Linked DNA regions of Lactiplantibacillus plantarum. The protein of the gene in region 1 binds, or shares a complex with, the protein of each later gene. Links are inferred from orthologs where the notes say so. Each region holds a gene or a part of one and is shown in the gene's direction. Other genes may lie near its edges.

Region 1 (4,619 bases):
CGGAACATGAACAATTTGGCCGATTTAGCGCAGAGTAACATGGACCTTGCCTTGGGGCGGGGTGGTGACCAAGTTGTGGTGAAGTCTGAGGACGAACCTGCTCGTTTCTACGGTGGTAAAACCAACCCGATGGAAAAACGGACGCGGGTACGGGCCCGGATGATCAGTCAGACGTTACAAGAGTTAATGAATCAATCTGACCAGATCTTTGTTCAGGGGCACCGCCAACCAGATATGGATGCCGTTGGGGCCTGTCTCGGGATTCGCCGAATTGCTGAAATGAATGGTAAACAGTGTTGGATCGTCTTGGATGAGCAAAATGTGCATTCAGACATTCAGCGTTTACTGGACCAGTTGAAGTCTGATGAGAACATCGAGTCAGCGATTATCTCGCCGGAAGAAGCACTTGAGAAGGCCACTGACCAAAGTTTATTGATTATGGCTGACCATTCTAAGCCAAGTATTTCAATGTCACAGGCCCTTTATGAGCGGCTCGAAAATCGCGTTATGATTATTGATCACCATCGACGGGGCGAAGAATTTCCAGAAAACCCAGTTTTGGTTTATATTGAACCGTATGCTTCGTCGACTTGTGAGCTGATTACCGAGATGTTTGAATATCAATCGCACGATGCCGAACCAATCAATAAGATTGAGGCAACCGCAATGTTGACCGGAATCGTTATCGATACGAAGTCGTTTTCATTACGATCAGGATCGCGGACGTTTGATGCTGCTAGTTATCTACGATCAGCCGGTGCGGACTCGTTACTCGTTCAACAATTTATGAAGGAGAACGTTGATAGTTATCTACAACGCAATCATCTGATTGAAACCGTTGAATTTGTTAACCAGGATATGGCATTATGTGTTGGTGAAGATGATCAGGTCTATGACCCAGTAACGGCGGCTCAAGCTGCTGATTCACTATTATCTATGTCTGGTGTCGACGCATCATTCGTGATTACACGTCGTGAAGATGGACGGGTCGGAATTTCGGCACGATCACTTGGCGAGATCAACGTACAAGTTTATATGGAAAAATTGGGTGGTGGCGGTCATTTATCGAATGCTGCAACCCAGATTGAAGGGCAGTCAGTTGAAGCCGTCAAACAATCGTTGATTGATTTGTTAACGGCAACTGATGAGCCGACCACAGAATCTAATTAGGAGTGAGTCTAAATGCAAGTTATTTTTTTGAATGATGTCCGTGGTAAGGGCAAGCGGGGCCAAATCAAGAATGTCCCGGATGGTTACGCGCAGAACTTTTTAATTAAAAAGGGATTGGCCAAGGAAGCCACTAAAGCGGCAATCAATACGTTGAAGGCTGAACAGAAGTCTGAAGCAGCACGTGCCGCTGAGGAATTAGCCGAAGCTAAGCAAGTCAAGACAGTTTTGGAAGCTGATGAAACGGTTGTTGAATTGAAGGCCAAAGCTGGTACTGATGGTCGGTTGTTTGGGTCAATTCCTAGCAAACAAATTGCAACGGCGTTAGCTGACCAATACCAAGTTAAGCTTGATAAACGCAAGATCGAATTACCAGAACCAATTCGGGTATTAGGTTACACAAACGTGCCCGTTAAGTTACATCCAGAAGTAACGGCGAAAATTCGCGTGCACGTTGTCGAAAAGTAAAAGGACGGATCACAAATGAACAACGATGTGCTGGATCAAACCCCACCACAAAATATTGAAGCTGAAAAGGCAGTCTTGGGGGCTATTTTCTTAAACAGTGACGCCCTCGTGGAAGCGATGGAGTTTGTCGAAGCGCAAGATTTCTATCGGCGCGCACATCAGATCATTTTTGCCAGCATGGTGACTTTAAATGACCGTGACGAGGCTATTGATGCGGTGACCGTTAGTGATTTATTAACGGCCCAAAATCAATTGGATGATGTTGGTGGGATGAGCTACATTGCTGAATTAGCTGGGTCCGTACCGACTGCGGCTAACGCTGGCTACTATGCTAAGATTGTGGCGCAAAAGGCGACGGTGCGGCGGTTGATCAAGACGGCCACGGAGATTACGCAAAAGGCCTATACGGAAAATGATGACGTGACCACGTTATTAGATGACGCGGAACGCGACATTATGAACGTGTCTGAACAGCGTAATCAGAGTGGGTTTAAGTCGATTTCAGATGTGTTGAACGCGTCGATTGAAGAAATTGACCGCTTGTATCAAAATGATGATGACATTACCGGTTTACCGACTGGTTTTGCGGAGCTGGATAAAATGACCGCCGGCTTACAACCGGATAATCTGATTATTTTGGCTGCCCGGCCAGCCGTTGGTAAGACAGCCTTTGTCCTGAATATTGCCCAAAATGTGGCGACTAAAACGGATACGACAGTGGCCATTTTCAGTTTGGAAATGGGTGCCGAATCCTTAGTCAACCGGATGCTGTGTGCAGAAGGTAGTATTGACGCTGGGCATTTACGGACGGGGCAACTGAACGAAGAAGAGTGGGAACACTTGGTGGTTGCCATGGGGAGTTTGTCTAAAGCTAGTATTTTTATTGACGATACCCCCGGAATCAAGATGTCAGAAATCCGGGCCAAAAGTCGCCGCTTAGCGAAAGAGCAAGGTAACCTCGGCTTGATTGTGGTCGATTATTTGCAACTGATCGAAGGTAGTAACACAGAAAGTCGGCAACAGGAAGTTTCCGAAATTTCGCGGCAAATGAAGAAACTGGCTAAGGAACTAGGTGTTCCAGTCATTGCCTTATCACAGCTATCTCGTGGTGTTGAACAGCGTCAAGATAAGCGGCCAGTGCTTTCCGATATTCGTGAATCGGGTTCAATTGAACAAGATGCTGACATCGTTGCCTTCCTATACCGGGAAGATTATTATGATCGCGAAGGCGGCGACGATGATGATGGCGGTAATTTTGGTGGCGGTGGTGACTTTAATGGCGGCGATCCGCGGGACGAAGATGCTTCTGAGGATGTTGGTGAAGTTGAAGTGATTATCGAAAAGAACCGTGCTGGGGCGCGGGGAACGGTCAAACTATTATTTGTGAAACCATTTAATAAGTTCTCCTCAGTCTCTTATGCGCAGGATCCCCAAGCTTAATTGCAGTCGATCAATAAATTTGTTATCAAATTCCTCTTAAACTAATTAAGAGGAATTTTTTGTTTATCACGTGCCGAGGCCACTTGTTTTCCGCCAATTGGTTGGGCTGATGCACCAATTTGGCCGTGATAATAATGAGTTAGTGAGATAAATGTCCCTGTTATTTTAAATAAACTTTGCTATGATGAAAAGTAGACAGATTTAATAATGGTGGTGATGGCGTGGCACAAAAGCAACTCATTAAAACGCCGTGGCTAATTGCCGGGCAGTTTATGAATAACATTGGTATGAGTTTCATTTGGCCGTTAACGACGATCTACATGCACAATGTGTTAGGTAAGTCGTTGACGGAGACTGGAATTGTCCTGATGCTCAATTCAGTTGCCAACGTTTTGGCAAGTACGATTGGTGGGCGTATATTTGATCGAGGTAATCCTTATCACCTGTTACTGATGGGAATCACGTTGAATGGCCTCGCGAACTTTGCTCTGATCTTTTTTCATGGATGGCCGTGGTATCCGATGTTGTTAGTCGTGACCGGGTTTGCTAGTGGCTGGCTAAATACGATGTTTAATGCTTTGGCTGCCAGTGTCCCCCGCGATAAAGTGCGGCGAACGTTTACGTTGATGTATCTCGCTGCCAATCTCGGAGTTGTCTTCGGCACGATGCTGGTTGGTATCGTGTATAGCATGGGGATGGCCTTGCTATTCTCGATGACCACGAGCCTCTTCGTGATTTTCTTGATTATTGCATTATTTGAATACAATGTGGATTCGTCGAACGTGACCGGGGTTGATCCGCGCCAAGGACAAGATGTGCACTTGCCACGGGCCAATTTTCACATTGTCTGGACCTTCTTTATTAGTTTATTTATTATCTGGTTGCTATACGAACAGTGGGTCAGCAATTTATCCGTCTACATGACGAATTTGGGGATGCCGCTGCGGAATTACAGTTTTCTATGGACAATCAACGCGGGCTTACTGGTCCTTATTCAGAGTATTTTAAGTTTGCTGGGGAATCGGATTAAAAATTTATATAATCAATTTTTCTTCGGCATGCTATTCGTGGGCTTATCATTTCTATCACTTGTGATTGCGCATGATTACCCACACTTTATCTTTGCCATGATTTTATTGACGATTGGTGAAGCAACTTGGTCACCAGCCATGCCAACACTAGTGAGTCAGTTATCACCAGTTAGTGCTAAGGGGCGTTACCAAGGACTAGTACAAGCCTTTTGTGCGTTAGGGCGCTCGCTAGGGCCGTTATTTGGTGGTGTGATTATCGATAATTGGTCTTATAAGGTGCTGTTTTTGTTGGCATTTGTGGTTTTATTGATCGTGTTGGCAGTTAATATCGGTGTCGTTCACTTTAATTTACGCAAGGCCGTTAATTATATGAAGACGGACGTTCAGACCGATGTTTCACGTGAAACAAAATAATTAGAGAAGTTGGTGGCAGTAGTGAAAGTGATACGAAAACTAAAGGCTAAACGAGTCGTGATTAAAGTCGGGACAAGCACGCTAGTTTATCCAGATGGA
Region 2 (2,989 bases), 1.4 Mb from region 1 along the record:
CTAAGTTGGCAGCCGGTGATTTGACTGTTGATCCAAGTTTATTTGAAAATGAGGCGGAACAACACTTGTACGATGCTGTTCTTGAATTGCAAAAGCAATTTACCCCAGCGATGAGTATGGAGGACCGTTTCAAAGCCCTGGCCGCCTTACGACCATTGATCGTCGACTACTTTGAACAGACGATGGTGATGAGTAAGGATGAAAAGGTGCGGGATAATCACTTGAAGCAACTCTTGACGATCGCCCAAATGATCAACGTGATGGGTGACTTGAATCAATTAATCGTTAAATAAGCACGGACTGTGGATAATCAAAAGAAGTTACAGCAAGCGCGCTGTAGCTTCTTTTTTAGTTTGCTGACAAACAAATTTGACAAATATGTCTAATAAGGGCAACTTATTATTGCACTGCTGTCAAACTTGTGGTAGTATATATTCTGTAAAAGTTTGCACGCACAAAGTCGCATCCAAATTTCGTGATGCGGCTTTTGATTGCGGCAATGATTTGGTTGGTTTGTCAGACTTTAGTTAGTAGAAATGGGGTGGCAAAGTGGCCAATCGAATTCCCGAGGAAAAGGTTGAGCAAGTCCGCTCAGCAGTCAACATTGCGGATTTTATTGGACAATACGTTCAGTTGAAGAAGGCTGGTAAGAATTTATTTGGCCTGTGTCCCTTTCACGAAGAGCGCACGCCATCCTTTTCGGTCAATGAGCAAAAGCAGATTTTTCACTGTTTCAGCTGTGGCCGTGGGGGCAACGTGTTCAGCTTCATTATGGATCTCGAAAACTTGTCTTTTCCGGAAGCAGTCGTCAAGGTGGCCGATTTTGGGCACATTGACTTGCCGGCGAGCTATACGGCGCAGTCACAACCGGCCGCACCTAAGGATCAGCAACAAGCCGATCTGTTAAAGTTGTACGCGGATAGCGCTAAAATGTATCAACATATTTTAGTGAATACTGAACTGGGTGAACCGGCGCTTAAGTACTTGCACGAGCGTGGGCTGGATGATGAGACGATTAAAACGTTTGGTATCGGCTATGCACCTGCTAATCAGCTCTTGTTAGATTTTTTTAAAGAACACCAGTCCGACTACCAACTACTACGGCAGTCGGGTCTGTTCATTGAAAATCAAGCGGGTGACTTACGTGATCGCTTCGTTGACCGGGTCTTGTTTCCGATTAAAGACGCGAGTGGTCGGGTGATTGCTTTCTCAGGTCGAATCCTCAAAAAATCACCTAATGAACCTAAGTATTTGAATAGTCCGGAAACGAAGCTGTTCAACAAGCGTTCAGTATTATTTAACTTTGACTTAGCACGGGGCCCCATTCGACAACAAAAGTCGGTGGTTCTGTTTGAAGGCTTTATGGATGTGATTGCGGCTTATCGTTCTGGTATTCAGAACGGGGTCGCATCAATGGGGACGAGCTTAACTGATGAGCAGATTTACATGCTTGAGCGCGTTACCGACACCTTATATGTCTGTTACGATAGCGATATGCCGGGGCAAAAGGCGACTGATCGTGCTCTGAAATTGCTAGGTGGCAACAGTCGCCTTAATCTGGGTGTAATCCAAATGCCTGATGGGATGGATCCCGACGAGTATTTGCGTGCTCAGGGGCAGGAGAAGTTTGTCCAAGTATTTGAAGATGGTAAGCAAACGCCCACTGCATTTGAAATGCAGTATTTAAAACATGATTTGAACTTGCAAAACACGCCCGATCAATTGACTTATTTACAGGCGGTCTTGCAACAATTAGCACAACTGTCCTCTAGTGTCGAACAGGATTTATATTTAAACCAATTAGTGGCGGAGTTCGATCTTGATAAGGATGATTTAAAGCAACAGTTACGATCACTGGTCGGTCAGCAGGCCGTTCGACGTGGTGGTGGTCACTCGGATGAACCGCAAGTAGCTCCGCCACCAGCACCTGCGCCGCTAGGGCCACCCCCAGCCACGGTGGATGGCAGTACGAACAGTGGCCCGTTAAGTCGGGTAGAGAAAGCGGAGCGGTTGTTACTGTACCGTTTGTTGAATGACCACGATGTTTGGTTACGGGTGATGGCGATTGCTGGTTTTCATTTTGTTCATGATTCGTATCAACAAATCTTGGTGTATGCGGAGGCTTATTTTAAAACGCATAATCAATTTGATTTGGGCAACTTTACGGATTTTATGACGGATTCAGATTTACAGCCTGTCGTCACGAGTTTGGAATTTATGGACGTGGCCAATGAATCTTCCAAGGAAGAGATTGCTGATCTAGTCAATGTGATCATGAATCAACAGCCGCTGGTAGAACAAATCAACAGTAAGAAGGCCGAGTTAACGGCAGCCAAGCAGATCGGTAATCGTGATTTGGTTCAGCAGTTAACGTTGGCATTAATTGACCTATATCGGCAACAACAGCAGGTCCAACGAGCTGATAACTAGGCGTGAAAATGATATACTTAAGGTTGGCTCGGTATTGCAACCGATCAGCTGGTAGATGCATACTAAATAGGAGGCTACTACATGGCAAAGGCAAAAGCAACGACGGAATACGACAAAGCCGTTAAAGCATTAATTAAGGAATATAAGAAAACTGGTAGCATTCAATATGATGAATTATCAGATAAATTAGCAGCGCCTTACAAACTAGATGCTAGTGGCATTGATAAATTATTACAAAAGGTTGAAGATGCTGGGATTAGTGTTGTTGATGAAAAAGGTGATCCTGATGCTCGAGCGGTCAAAAGTGTCAAAAAAGTTTCTAAGAAGGAACTTAGTGACGCTGGCTCGGCTTCTGGAATTAAAATCAATGATCCCGTGCGGATGTATTTGAAAGAAATTGGTCGTGTCGACTTGTTAACGGCTGACGAAGAAGTCGCTTTAGCACTCCGAATCGAACAAGGTGATGAATCTGCCAAGCAAGAATTAGCCGAAGCCAACTTACGGTTGGTCGTTTCGATTGCCAAACGTTACGTGGGTCGGGGAATGCAATTCCTTGATT

Evidence for each region. Proteins that work in one complex are often made in the same cells at the same time.
Region 2: the proteins of dnaB (region 1) and dnaG are in contact, whole or in part, in a crystal structure (PDB 2R6A), measured with the Geobacillus stearothermophilus proteins. The link is inferred for Lactiplantibacillus plantarum from one-to-one orthologs. Residues at the interface, in WP_033016901.1 of Geobacillus stearothermophilus: Ser13, Glu15, Ala16, Gln18, Glu91, Leu92, Asp94, Ala95, Val96, Pro97, Thr98, Ala99, Ala100, Asn101, Tyr104, Tyr105, Ile108; in WP_049624496.1 of Geobacillus stearothermophilus: Lys456, Leu457, Leu458, Pro459, Ala460, Asn463, Ala464, Leu467, Leu535, Leu536, Ile537, Ala538, Gln544, Glu545, Asp548, Tyr549, His552.

What each region holds. Positions count from the first base shown.
Region 1 is NZ_CP039121.1:3,227,790-3,232,408, reverse strand. What follows is about bases 1,022-3,862. They hold dnaB (replicative DNA helicase), read left to right. Parts: upstream 1,022-1,650; coding sequence 1,651-3,075; downstream 3,076-3,862. Other genes in these bases: E5260_RS15210 (MDR family MFS transporter), read left to right, coding at 3,297-3,862; rplI (50S ribosomal protein L9), read left to right, coding at 1,183-1,635; E5260_RS15225 (DHH family phosphoesterase), read left to right, coding at 1,022-1,170. In the rest of the region: more of E5260_RS15225, read left to right, coding at 1-1,021; more of E5260_RS15210, read left to right, coding at 3,863-4,520; proB (glutamate 5-kinase), read left to right, coding at 4,542-4,619. UniProt on the Escherichia coli protein: The main replicative DNA helicase, it participates in initiation and elongation during chromosome replication. Travels ahead of the DNA replisome, separating dsDNA into templates for DNA synthesis.
Region 2 is NZ_CP039121.1:1,828,697-1,831,685, reverse strand. It holds dnaG (DNA primase), read left to right. Parts: upstream 1-549; coding sequence 550-2,430; downstream 2,431-2,989. Other genes in the region: rpoD (RNA polymerase sigma factor RpoD), read left to right, coding at 2,512-2,989; glyS (glycine--tRNA ligase subunit beta), read left to right, coding at 1-293. UniProt on the Escherichia coli protein: RNA polymerase that catalyzes the synthesis of short RNA molecules used as primers for DNA polymerase during DNA replication.